2 regions of the Cupriavidus ulmosensis genome follow, and region 2 is predicted to be linked to the other one. Evidence: predicted binding sites of a transcription regulator. Region 2 holds the regulator's gene; the other holds the start of a gene.
What was found. Region 2 encodes NrdR, which represses ribonucleotide reductase genes. Its sites were predicted from a motif close to CACNANATNTNGTG; they were not measured.
Positions count from the first base shown of each region.

Region 1 (6,746 bases), 420 kb from region 2:
AGATCGGCGGCTGACGGCCGCGCGCGGCCGGCGCGGACAAAAAAACCCCGCATGCCACAGGCATGCGGGGCTTGTCGGCAGTTGCCGGGCGACGGCCCGGCAGCGCCTCAGTCCCAGCTCAGCGCGCCGCCGGTCTGGTACTCGATCACGCGCGTCTCGAAGAAGTTGCGTTCCTTCTTCAGGTCGATCATCTCGCTCATCCACGGGAACGGGTTTTCCTCGTTCGGGAACATCTGCTCCAGGCCGATCTGCTGGCAGCGGCGGTTGCAGATGAAGCGCAGGTAGCCCTTGAACATCGGCGCGTTCAGGCCCAGCACGCCGCGCGGCATGGTGTCCTCGGCGTAGCGGTATTCCAGGTCCACGGCCTTCTTGAACAGTTCGGTGAGCTCGGCCTTGAACTCGGCGGTCCACAGGTGCGGGTTCTCGAGCTTGATCTGGTTGATCAGGTCGATGCCGAAATTGCAGTGCAGCGACTCGTCGCGCAGGATGTACTGGTACTGCTCGGCGGCGCCGGTCATCTTGTTCTGGCGGCCCATCGCCAGGATCTGCGTGAAGCCGACGTAGAAGAACAGGCCTTCCATGATGCAGGCGAACACGATCAGCGACTTGAGCAGCTTCTGGTCGTTCTCGGGCGTGCCGGTCTTGAACGACGGATCGGTCAGCGTGTCGATGAACGGGATCAGGAACTCGTCCTTGTCGCGGATCGACTGCACCTCGTGGTACGCATTGAAGATCTCGGCTTCGTTGAGGCCGAGCGACTCCACGATGTACTGGTAGGCGTGCGTGTGGATCGCTTCCTCGAAGGCCTGGCGCAGCAGGTACTGGCGGCATTCCGGCGCGGTGATCTGGCGGTAGGTGCCCAGCACGATGTTGTTGGCGGCCAGCGAGTCGGCGGTGACGAAGAAGCCGAGGTTGCGCTTGATGATGCGGCGCTCGTCCTCGGTCAGGCCGTTCGGGTCCTTCCACAGCGCGATGTCGCGCGACATGTTGATTTCCTGCGGCATCCAGTGGTTGGCGCAGCCGGCCAGGTATTTTTCCCAGGCCCACTTGTACTTGAACGGCACCAGCTGGTTGACGTCGGTCGAGCCGTTGATCACGCGCTTGTCGGCCACGTTGACGCGGCGGTCGCTCTGCACGGCGGCGGCGTTCGCATGGTTGCCGAGGATGCCCGCGCCGGCCGGCTGGGTGGCGGCGGGCGGCAGCACGCCTTGCTGGTCGGCGCCGAGGCCGGCTTGCAGGGCGGGTTGGGAAGCGGGTTGGGGAGCAGGCTGCGGTGCGGCCTGCGGAGTGGCTTGAACGTCGTCGTCCCAGCTCAGCATGATGTGGTTCTCCGTGAAATTCTTCAGTGGGCCGCACCCGCGGCCCACTCTGGGCTTACGGGGGCGGCTTTCAGCTTACTGGCAGGCTTCGCACTCTTCGAAGCCGGGGTCGCCCGGGCGCATCGTGCAGACCGCGCCTTCGGCTTCCGGCATGGCCGGCGCCGAGGCCGCCGCGCGGTCCAGGCCGGAGGCGGCCAGGCCGCCGTCGCTGCCCGACGACACGGCGTTGAGCGAGCCGCGCGACACGGTGGATTTCTCCACGTGCGTGGCCGCCATCGTGCGCAGGTAGTACGTGGTCTTCAGGCCGCGCAGCCAGGCTTGCTTGTAGGTGTCGTCCAGCTTCTTGCCCGAGGCGCCGGCCATGTAGATGTTCAGCGACTGGGCCTGGTCGATCCACTTCTGGCGGCGGCTGGCCGCTTCCACCAGCCAGCTCGGCTCGACTTCGAACGCGGTGGCGTAGATGTCGCGCAGGTCCTGCGGGATGCGGTCGATGCGCGACAGCGAGCCGTCGAAGTACTTCAGGTCGGCGACCATGACCTCGTCCCACAGGCCGCGCGCCTTGAGGTCGCGCACCAGGTAGTCGTTGACCACGGTGAACTCGCCCGACAGGTTGGACTTCACGTACAGGTTCTGGAAGGTCGGCTCGATGCAGGCCGACACGCCGATGATGTTCGAGATGGTCGCGGTCGGGGCGATCGCGATGCAGTTCGAGTTGCGCATGCCGTGCTGCTTGATGCGCGCGCGCAGGCCGGTCCAGTCCATCGACGAGGACATGTCGACTTCCAGGTAGCCGCCGCGCTCCTCGGCCAGCAGCTTGAGCGAGTCCTGCGGCAGGATGCCGCGGTCCCACAGCGAGCCGTCATAGCTGCTGTAGCGGCCGCGCTCCTCGGCCAGCTCGGTCGAGGCCAGGTAGGCGTAGTAGCACACCGCTTCCATCGAGGTGTCGGCGAACTTGACGGCCGCGTCGCTGGCGTACGGCAGGCGCAGCACGTGCAGGCAGTCCTGGAAGCCCATGATGCCCATGCCGACCGGACGGTGGCGCAGGTTGGAATTCTTGGCCTTGTCGACCGCGTAGTAGTTGATGTCGATCACGTTGTCGAGCATGCGCATGGCGGTGCGGATGGTCTTCTCGAGCTTGGCGTGGTCGAGCACCTGGGTGCCGTCGGCCTGCTGCTTCAGGTGCGCCACCAGGTTCACCGAACCCAGGTTGCACACGGCGATCTCGCTCTCGTTGGTGTTGAGCGTGATTTCCGTGCACAGGTTGGAGCTGTGCACCACGCCCACGTGCTGCTGCGGGCTGCGGATGTTGCACGGGTCCTTGAAGGTGATCCACGGGTGGCCGGTCTCGAACAGCATGCCCAGCATCTTGCGCCACAGCTGCATGGCGGGGATCTTCTTGAACAGCTTGAGCTCGCCGCTGGCGGCCTTGGCTTCGTAGCCGAGGTAGGCGGCCTCGAAGGCGCGGCCGACCTTGTCGTGCAGGTCCGGGCAGGTGGCCGGCGAGAACAGTGTCCATTCGCCGTTTTCCATCACGCGCTTCATGAACAGGTCGGGAATCCAGTTCGCCGTGTTCATGTCGTGGGTGCGGCGGCGGTCGTCGCCGGTGTTCTTGCGCAGCTCGAGGAATTCCTCGATGTCCAGGTGCCAGGTTTCCAGGTACGCGCACACCGCGCCCTTGCGCTTGCCGCCCTGGTTGACCGCCACGGCGGTGTCGTTGACCACCTTGAGGAACGGCACCACGCCCTGCGACTTGCCGTTGGTGCCCTTGATGTGCGAGCCGAGCGCGCGCACGTTGGTCCAGTCGTTGCCCAGGCCGCCGGCGAACTTGGACAGCAGCGCGTTTTCCTTGAGCGCCTCGTAGATGCCTTCGAGGTCGTCCGACACGGTGGTCAGGTAGCACGACGACAGCTGCGAGCGGCGCGTGCCCGCGTTGAACAGGGTCGGCGTGGACGACATGAAGTCGAACGACGACAGCAGCTGGTAGAACTCGATGGCGCGGCCTTCGCGGTCCTTCTCGCCCAGCGCCAGGCCCATCGCCACGCGCATGAAGAAGGCCTGCGGCATTTCGATGCGCGTCTCGTCGATGTGCAGGAAATAGCGGTCGTACAGGGTCTGCAGGCCGAGGTAGTTGAACTGGAAGTCGCGCTGGGCGTCCAGCGCGGCGCCCAGGCGGGCCAGGTCGAAGGTGGCCAGCTTTTCGTCGAGCAGCTCGGCTTCGATGCCGCGCGCGATGAACTTGGGGAAGTAGTCGGCGTAGCGCGACACCATCTCGGTCTGGGTCACTTCGGTGCCCAGGATTTCCTTGCGGATGGTGTGCAGCAGGATGCGCGCGGTGACCTGGCTGTAGGCCGGGTCCTTCTCGATCAGGGTACGCGCGGCCAGGATGGCCGAGTCGTAGACCTGGGTCATGGGCACGCCGTCGTACAGGTTCTTCAGCGTTTCCCGGAGGATCGGCTCGGCGCTGACGGCGTCGCCGAGGCCCGAGCAGGCGTTGTCGATCAGCGCGTGCAGCGAGCTCACGTCGAGCACGCGGGCCACGCCGCCGTCGCTCACGTTGAAGGTGGCGCCGCCTTCCTGCACGCGGGCAACCGCCTGGGCATTGGCCTGGGCGCGTTCCTGGGTGCGCTTCTCGCGGTACAGCACGTAGGAGCGGGCCACTTCATGCTCGCCCGAGCGCATCAGCGCCAGCTCGACGTGGTCCTGCACGTCCTCGATATGGAAGGTGCCGCCGCTCGGGCGGCTGCGCAGCAGCGCGCGCACCACGTTCTGGGTGACGAGCTCGACCACTTCGCGCACGCGCGCGGAAGCGGCGCCCTGCCCGCCGTTGACGGCCAGGAAGGCCTTGGTCACGGCCACCGAGATCTTGCTCGGCTCGAACGCCACCACGGCGCCGTTGCGGCGGATGATCTTGTAGTCCTGGTAGTTGCCAGCGCCGGCAGCAGCGGGGCTCGACTGCGGGTTGGCTGCGACACCGGCGGCGACGGCGCCGGTGGAAAATTCGTTCTGGGCTGTCTGCATGAGGAACTCCTGTTCTTACCCGTGTTTTATGAGTGACAAAGAGTCCCGAGCAAAAAACCGCAAGATGGAACGGCTCGCCCGGCCCTGACCGGCCGGGGCGAACTGCATTGCTGGATTCTGCTGGGACTCTTGTGACGCGCCAGTCCTCGGGCGGACCGCACGCTACGCGCTGTCGCGCCGCGGCGGTAACTGCACACCTAGGCTGGCTCCCCGAAAAGCACCACTAGATATAGTGGTCGATGCGAAAAACTGGACTAAGTATAGTGAAATGAAGCGGCTTGACCAGTCTTGACAAGCGCCTTTTTGAAGCGGAGCCGGTGGCGGCGGGGGCATGCGGTCCCGCACCAAACCCGCCAGCCCAAGAGACGCAAGGGATCCCGCCCGGCGGTACGTTACCGCACCATGAAAAGAAATTTTTTCGATTGCCCGGGCCGCTTCGATAGGGGCCGGACTTTATCAGGGTTTTCCCTTGCCCGCTCGATCCCCCCAGAACGCGCGGCGCGGGCTTGCCTCAGGGCCGCCCTTTGCGGTAGGGCAGCATCCCGGAAGCCAGGCCGGCGGCCGCCGCGAAGGCCGCCCAGTCGAAATGCGGGCCCGGATCGGTCTTGCGCCCCGGGGCGATGTCGCTGTGCCCGGCCAGCGCGCGCACCGGGTAGGCGGCGAGCAGCGCACGCACCAGCGCCGCGGCGGTGTGGTATTGCGCCAACGTGAACGGCTGGTCGTCGCTGCCTTCGATCTCGATGCCGATGGAAAAGTCGTTGCAGCGCGGCCGGCCGAGGAACTCGGACTGCCCCGCGTGCCACGCGCGGTCCAGGCAGGACACGAACTGCACCAGCTCGCCGGTGCGCGTCACCAGGAAATGCGCCGAGACACGCACCTCGTGGATGGTGGCGAAGAACGGATGGCGCGACGGGTCGAGCCGGTTCTGGAAGAAGGCCTCGATGTCGCCGCTGCCGAACTGGCCGGGCGGCAGGCTGATGTTGTGGATCACCACCAGGTCCACCGGCAGGCCGGCCGGGCGCGCGTCGAAGTTGGGCGACGGCACGCGGCGCGCGGCCGGCACCCAGCCCGCGGGGTCGGGGCGGAAGGCGGCCGGGGCGGAAGGCACGGCGCCGCCGTGGACGTGCTCAGGCATCGCGCCCTCCGTGGGCGGCGGCATCCAGGCCCTCGCCGCCGGCGTCGTCGGCGGCATCCTCGCGGCCTTCGCGGATGCCCAGCTGCTGGATGCGGTAGCGCAGCTGGCGGAAGCTCAGGCCCAGCAGCGGCGCCGCCGCGGTGCGGTTGAAGCCGGTCTGCTGCAGGGCCTGCAGGATGAGGTCGCGCTCGAGCGCTTCCAGGCGGCCGGGCAGGTCGATCGGGAAGGTGACGCGGCCGGCCTCGCCGGCGGCGTCGCCCGGCGCCGGTTCACCGTACCCGCCGTGTGCGTCGGGCGCCTCGGCGCGGCCGGCGTAGCGGGCGTCCGACGGGACGCCGGGCGCGGCGGCGGCCGGCGGCGGGCTGCCCGCGGGCGCGCCGGCGTAGGCGCCGCCGGGCGGCGCCGCGCCGGGCTCCAGCGGGCCGAGGTCGTCCACCTCGATGGCGTCGCCCTCGGCGAAGGCGTAGGCGCGCTCGAGCAGGTTCTCCAGTTCGCGCACGTTGCCCGGGAACGGATATTCCGCCAGGCGCTGCTGCGCCGCCGTCGACAGCCGCTTGGGGTGGCGGTCGCCGTAGCGCACCGCGAGGTGCTCCAGGATGGCGCCGGCCAGCACCGGCAGGTCCTCGCGCCGCTCGCGCAGCGTGGGCATGCGCAGCGCCAGCACGTTGAGCCGGTAGAACAGGTCCTGGCGGAACTGGCCGGCGGCCACCATCGCGGCCAGGTCCTTGTGGCTGGCGCACAGCACGCGCACGTCGACGTTTTCCTCGCGGCTCGCGCCGATCTTGCGCACGCGCCGCTCCTGCAGCACGCGCAGCAGCTTGACCTGCATGGCCAGCGGCAGGTCGGCCACCTCGTCGAGCAGCAGCGTGCCGCCGTGGGCGGCCTGGAAGAAGCCGCCGCGCTCGGCGTCGGCGCCGGTGAAGGCGCCCTTGACGTAGCCGAAGAACTCGGACTCCATCAGCGTCTCGGGAATGGCGCCGCAGTTGACCGCCACGAACGGGTGCGACGCGCGCGTGCTGATGGCGTGGATGGCGCGCGCCGCGCGCTCCTTGCCGCTGCCCGATTCGCCGCTGATGACGATCGGCGCCATGCTGCGCGCCAGCCGCGACAGCGAGCGGCGCACCTCGTGCATGGCCGCCGAATGCCCGGGCAGCAGGTTGAAGGCGCGGTCCGCGGTGCCGGCCGCGGCGCCGCCCTCACCGCCCTCGCTGCCGTCACCGCCCTCGGCCGGGTCGCGCTGCTGGCGCCCCAGCGCGTTGAGGATCAGGCTGCGC
Region 1 is NZ_CDRMWP010000001.1:3,726,441-3,733,186, forward strand. Features, by position in the region: gene ACWTPI_RS17115 (thioredoxin family protein) at 1-14, shown strand, start outside; gene ACWTPI_RS17120 (ribonucleotide-diphosphate reductase subunit beta) at 108-1,319, opposite strand; gene ACWTPI_RS17125 (ribonucleoside-diphosphate reductase subunit alpha) at 1,395-4,337, opposite strand; gene ampD (1,6-anhydro-N-acetylmuramyl-L-alanine amidase AmpD) at 4,849-5,472, opposite strand; gene ACWTPI_RS17135 (sigma-54-dependent transcriptional regulator) at 5,465-6,746, opposite strand, start outside.
Region 1: the regulator NrdR is predicted to act here: its motif matches at 4,559-4,572, upstream of ACWTPI_RS17125 (ribonucleoside-diphosphate reductase subunit alpha).

Region 2 (6,746 bases):
GCGGTCGGCGGCGATCACCACGGGCTGGTCCGGGTTCTCTTCCTGGCGCTGGTGCACGAATGCCAGCAGGCCGTCCTTGTCGACCTTGCGGTCGAAGGCGTTGCCGGCATTGTCCTTGCCGCGCGCGGTCAGCTGGCCGTCCTCGTGCACGGTCACGACGATGGGCGGCGCCTTCTGCTGCGGCGTGGCGTTGGCCACGGTGGGCAGGTCGACCACCGCCGGATTCACGATCGGTGCCGCCACCATGAAGATGACGAGCAGCACCAGCATCACGTCGATATAGGGCACGACGTTGATCTCGGCACTGGCCCGGCGGCGCGAGCCGCCGCGGCGCTGTATCGCTGCCATATGCGGGTTTCTCCTTGACCTTGGCTACGTATCCGTGTGTCTTGCGCGAACCGTGGCGTCAGCGGGTCTGGCGTTGCAGGATGTTCAGGAACTCTTCCATGAAGCTCTCGAAGCGGATGGCCAGCCGGTCGATCTCGGTGGCGTAGCGGTTGTACGCGATCACGGCCGGAATGGCCGCGAACAGGCCGATGGCGGTGGCGACCAGCGCCTCGGCGATCCCGGGGGCCACCGATGCCAGCGTCGCCTGCTGCACATTCGACAGGCCGCGGAATGCGTTCATGATCCCCCACACGGTGCCGAACAGGCCGATGTACGGGCTGACCGAACCGACCGAGGCCAGGAACGGAAGATGCGATTCCAGCACATCCATCTCGCGCTGGTAGGCCGCGCGCATGGCGCGGCGGGCCGCGTCGAGCAGCGCGCCGGCTTCGTGGTTGCGCTCGCGCGCCTTGAGGTACTCGCCCATGCCGGACTCGAAGATGCGTTCCAGCGCGCCGGTGCTGTGGCGGTTGTTGGCCGCGCTCTGGTACAGCGCCTGCAGGTCGCCGCCGGCCCAGAAGTCGCGCTCGAAGCCTTCGGTCTGGGTGCGCGCCGCGCGCAGCGCCAGGTGCTTGCGGAAAATGTATGTCCACGAAAACAGGGACATGACGAGCAGCAGCGCCATGACGGCCTGCGCGAGCAGACTGGCGTGCAGCACCAGCGAAATGATCGACAGGTCTTGCGTGACGGTCACGGGGTTCATCGGGCGGTCTTGATGGTTGCGAGGACGGGGGCGGGGATAGGGGTCGGGCGGAACGTGCTGCGATCAACACATCCGACACGGATGGCGCCGGTGGCCAGCAATTGCTCCCCGCGCCAGGCTTCCTGGGCGAATTGGACAGATGCCGGTCCAACCCGTTCAATCCGTGTCCGGATCTCGAGCAGGTCGTCCAGACGGGCGGGGGCATTGTAGTCCACCGCCGTGCTCCTGACGATAAAGACCACGCCCGCTTCGTCCGCGAGCGCCTGCTGCCCGATGCCGAGCGAGCGCAGCCACTCGGTCCGGGCGCGCTCGAAGAATTTCAGGTAATTGGCGTAGAAAACCACGCCGCCCGCGTCGGTGTCTTCCCAGTACACCCGCAGGGCCCACACATTGTGACTCATGGCCGCGATTGTAGCGGACAGCCGACCCAACCCGGTGTAAACCCTTGCCCGACATTACAACAATTACATTAGTTGACAGACAAGCCGCCGGCTTTCCGCTAGGGCCCGCCGCCTAGGCCGCGCCGGGCCGTCTTGCAGCCGGCCGGCGCCTCGCGTAAACTGCCGCCAACCATTCCATCTTGCGCGACTGGCGAAGTCAGTGGGTACTACCACGAGGAAGCGCAAGCTCTCTGGCGCGAAGTTTCAAGCGCCTGCCGCTCGCCTGGGCAGCGAATGGGAAGCAGGGTGCGCCCTGCGCCGGACGTTCAGCGTGTCCGGTGCCGGTCGCCTGTGCCTTCCCCGCGCGCCCTACCCCGAAGCCATTCGGATCCCCATTTCTTAAGACGAGTTTTTCGCCATGTTCGAACGCAGCCGCTATACGATCGACCAGATCGACCCCGAGCTTTTCGCCGCCATCCAGAAGGAAGACCAGCGCCAGGAAGAGCACATCGAGCTGATCGCCTCCGAGAACTACACCTCGCCGGCCGTGATGGCCGCGCAGGGCTCGCAGCTGACCAACAAGTACGCCGAAGGCTATCCCGGCAAGCGCTACTACGGCGGCTGCGAGTACGTCGACATCGTCGAGCAGCTCGCCATCGACCGCGTCAAGCAACTGTTCGGCGCCGAAGCCGCCAACGTGCAGCCCAACTCCGGCTCGCAGGCCAACCAGGGCGTGTTCTTCGCCGCGCTCAAGCCGGGCGACACCATCATGGGCATGAGCCTGGCCGAAGGCGGCCACCTGACCCACGGCATGGCGCTCAACATGAGCGGCAAGTGGTTCAACGTGGTCAGCTACGGCCTGGACGCCAACGAAGACATCGACTACGACGCGCTGGAAAAGCTGGCCCGCGAAAAGCAGCCCAAGCTGATCATCGCCGGCGCCTCGGCCTTCGCGCTGCGCATCGACTTCGAGCGCATCGCGCGCGTGGCCAAGTCGATCGGCGCGCTGTTCATGGTCGACATGGCCCACTACGCCGGCCTGATCGCCGCCGGCGAGTACCCCAACCCGGTGCCGCACGCCGACTTCGTCACCACCACCACCCACAAGAGCCTGCGCGGCCCGCGCGGCGGCGTGATCCTGATGAAGGCCGAGCACGAGAAGGCCATCAACTCGGCCATCTTCCCCGGCATCCAGGGCGGCCCGCTGATGCACGTCATCGCCGGCAAGGCCGTGGCCTTCAAGGAAGCGCTCTCGCCCGAGTTCAAGACCTACCAGCAGCAGGTGGTCAAGAACGCCCGCGTGCTGGCCGAGACCCTGATCGAGCGCGGCCTGCGCATCGTCTCCGGCCGCACCGAGAGCCACGTGATGCTGGTCGACCTGCGCGCCAAGAAGATCACCGGCAAGGAAGCCGAGAAGGTCCTGGGCGAGGCCCACATCACCGTCAACAAGAACGCCATCCCCAACGACCCGGAAAAGCCGTTCGTCACCTCGGGCATCCGCCTGGGCTCGCCGGCCATGACCACGCGCGGCTTCAAGGAAGACGAGGCGCGCCTGGTGGCCAACCTGGTGGCCGACGTGCTGGACAACCCGCACGACGCGGCCAACATCGCCAGCGTGCGCGAGCAGGTGGCGGCCCTGACCAAGCGTTTCCCGGTCTACGGCTGACGCGCCCTGCGCCGCCCGCCTGCGCGCGGGCGGCCGGCAGCCCGTGCCGCCCCGCGCGGCACGCGCCTTGCCAACCCGGCCCGGCGTCTCACAGAATGACAAGATGACGAGACGCCGCCCCGCGCGGCCTGCGCCCAGGCTCAACTTTCAAGGTGGTCAGGCATGAAATGCCCTTTTTGCGCCCATCCCAACACGCAGGTCCTGGACACGCGCATGTCGGAAGAAGGCGATACCGTGCGCCGCCGCCGCCGCTGCGAATCCTGCGACCGCCGCTTCACCACCTACGAGCGGATCGAGCGCTCCTTCCCCGCCATCGTCAAGAAGAACGGCTCGCGCGCCGACTACGTGCGCGACAAGCTGAAGGATTCCATGCGCCTGGCGCTGCGCAAGCGCCCGGTCTCGGCCGAGGCCATCGACGCCGCCATCGCCCGCATCGAGGAGCGGCTGCTCGGCCTGGGGGAAAAGGAAATCCCCAGCAGCCAGGTGGGCGAGCTGGTCATGCGCGAGCTGCGCCGGCTCGACAAGATCGCGTACATCCGCTTCGCTTCGGTCTACCGGAGTTTCGAGGACGTGTCTGAATTCCGCGACATGCTCGATGAATTTTCTTCGTCTACCCCTCGAAAGGGGTAGCAGAACTCCGAGGAAAGCTGTTTAATCTGCACTACCTTTTAATCTGCGCCAGCTATGATCAATGCGCAGTGGAAGGTACGGTCGACTCGCACGCAGAGGCGAGGTACGCCGGTAAAGAATAAATAAGAACAGATAAGAACAGTTTTTCGGACGGGAGTCACTATGGGTCAGCCTTCCTGCCTCGCGGCAGCGGGCTTGGCGACGCGTGCGCGCGCCAGGCCATCGTGGGCACCGGGGAAAGCGCCGTGCGGCAAACGGGCGGCGCTGGCCGGCTCGCGTCCGCATGGCCCGCGTCCGGATTTCTCCCGGGACGCCCTGGCCGCTCCCTCCCCCCTGCATAACCGCCATGACCGGCCCGGCGCCTCCCGCGCGGGCGGCTTCACGCTCATCGAGCTGATGGTGACGCTGTCGGTGCTGGCCATCCTGGCGGCGGCGGCCATCCCGAACTTCAGTTCCTTCCTGCATCGCAGCCGGATGACGAGCGAGTCGTCCAGGCTGATCAGCGACATCGAGACCGCGCGCAGCGAGGCCGCGCGGCGCAACGCCACCGTCACCATCTGCCCGACCGCGGACGGCGCCAGCTGCACGGACGACTGGTCCAGGCGCCGCGTCATCTTCATCGATGCCGACAGCGACGGCCAGATCGGCGCCAGCGAGGAAGTCGTCCGCCACAGCGATGCGCCGAACGCCCGGACCGCGGTCGTGGCCAGCAACATCCCCTCCGGCACCGTGGTGCGGTTCCGCTCGTTCGGCGCGTCGACGCCGCCCAACGCCGCCTGGCAATTCTGCGAGCACGGCTCGACCGCCGACGGGCTGACGGTCTCGCTGACCGGCACCGGCCGCGCCAGCTCCCAGCAGGCCGCCTGCAATGCGTCGTGACGCCATGAGCCGCCCGCTCGCTCACCCCGCCGCCACGCGCCCGCAGCATGCGCCGCGCCGCCGGCCCGGCCGGGCGCGCGGCTTCACGCTGATCGAGGCGCTGGTCACGCTGGTCATCCTGTCGATCGGCGTGCTGGCCCTGACCGTGCTCCAGATGCAGACGCTGCTCGACAACCGCACCGCGTCGATGCGCAACATCGCCACCGTGATGGCCTACAACCTCGCCGACCAGATCCGCAGCAACGAGACCGCGACCAAGGCCGGCACCTACAACCTGCCGACCGGACAGACCACGCCCGCGTGCTACACGGCGGCGGGCTGCCCCACCGACGCGATGGCGCGCAGCAGCTTCCAGGACTGGGTCGACGACCTCGCCGACGCGCTGCCGGCGGGCTCCGGCACGGTCTGCATCGACAGCACGCCCGACGACGGCAGCGGTCCGGCCGCGGCGGCCTGCGACAACCAGCCCGGCGCGCCCTACGTCATCAAGATCTGGTGGCGCGAGGGCAAGAACGCCACCCAACGCTTCGTCACCGCGCTCGTGCCATGAACCCGTCGACCCCGAGCCCGCGCCGCCACCGCCACCCTTGCCGGCCCGCCGCCGCCCGCGGCTTCACGCTGGTGGAACTGATGGTCGGGCTGGTCATCGCGATGCTGCTGATGATCGCCACCAGCTCGGTCTACCTGGCGCAGCGGCGCTCCTACGACACGCAGGGCGACGTGGCCGACATCCAGGCCAGCGCGCGCGCCATCGGCCAGCTGCTGCAGCGCGAGGCGCGCCAGGCCGGCTACAGCGACTTCACCTACTACGGCAACGACTTCGGCACGGCCAAGCCGCTCGACGCCACCAACGACGACGGCGTCAACACCAGCGACAGCGTGACGTTCCGCTACTTCGGCTCGTCCAAGGCCGGCGGCGACCCCACCCCGGGCGCCGTGCCGGCCAGCGCGCCCGTGGCCGACGGCTCCGCGGTGAATTGCCTGGGCGAGAACGTCAACGGCAACTTCGAGACCGTGGAGACCTTCTCCGTGGTCAACGACGCCGCCGGCACGCCGTGGCTGCAATGCACGGTCAACGGCGCGCCCACGCCGCTGTTCCAGGGCGTCGAATTCTTCCAGGTGCTGCTCGGCGAGGACACCGACAACGACGACACCATCAACCGCTACGTCCCGCCCGGCATCGCCAACATGGGCAACGTGCGGGCCCTGCGCATCTCGATGGTGCTGCGCGGCGCCGCGCGCTCCAACCCCAAGCCCGCCTCGTTCACGCTCAACCACTTCGGCAAGGGCTACGCCGCCGCCGACAGCGCGCCGGCCGGCGACGCCGGCAGCGTCGCCGCGCTGCCGGACGATGGCCGGCTGCGCAAGCACATCAGCTTCTACATCGCCGTCCGCAACCGACTGAACTAGGCCCCGAGATGCGCCACCCCACCCCACTCCGCCGTCCCGCCCCCGCCCGCCAGCCAGCGCGCGGCGCGCAGCGCGGCATCTCGCTGGTCATGGTGCTGCTGTTCCTCATCATCCTGACGCTGCTCGGCGTGGCGGCCAGCCTGACCAGCCTGTCCTCCGAGCGCATGGCCCGCAACGCGCGCGACCAGAACATCGCGCTGCAGGCGGCCGAAGCCGCGCTGCGCGACGCGCGCAACGACATCAGCGTGACGCGCGGCCTGACCGGGCGCACCGGCGCCTCCCCGACCTGCGACATCCAGGGCTACAAGGGCTTCTGCGTTCCCGCCGACAGCGGCAGCCAGGTCTGGGACCTGTACCTCGAAGACCCGAACCGCTCGGTCGCGCTGGGCGAGATAACCAACCTCAGCGCGGCCCAGAAGATGCCGCTGGCCGCCAATGCCAATTCGGGCGGCGTCTCGCAGCAGCCGCGCTACATCATCGAATCGATCCCGGACATCGCGCAGGGCAGCCTGCGCGCCGGTGCGACGCAATACGTTTTTCGCGTGACCGCGCTTGGCTACGGCGCCAATCCCGCCACCAAGGTCACGGTGCAGGAAGTTGTCCGTTTCTGAGCGGTACTTGCAGCCCTTGCGTGTCCCATTACCTGTCACATTACCTGTCGGGCCCACCATGACCCAGCATATCCTTGGCA
Region 2 is NZ_CDRMWP010000001.1:3,302,711-3,309,456, forward strand. Features, by position in the region: gene tolR (protein TolR) at 1-348, opposite strand, end outside; gene tolQ (protein TolQ) at 407-1,090, opposite strand; gene ybgC (tol-pal system-associated acyl-CoA thioesterase) at 1,087-1,491, opposite strand; ZMP/ZTP riboswitch at 1,665-1,766, shown strand; gene glyA (serine hydroxymethyltransferase) at 1,889-3,136, shown strand; gene nrdR (transcriptional regulator NrdR) at 3,299-3,766, shown strand; gene ACWTPI_RS15250 (GspH/FimT family pseudopilin) at 3,929-4,645, shown strand; gene pilV (type IV pilus modification protein PilV) at 4,650-5,195, shown strand; gene ACWTPI_RS15260 (PilW family protein) at 5,192-6,055, shown strand; gene ACWTPI_RS15265 (pilus assembly PilX family protein) at 6,064-6,666, shown strand; gene ACWTPI_RS15270 (pilus assembly protein) at 6,725-6,746, shown strand, end outside.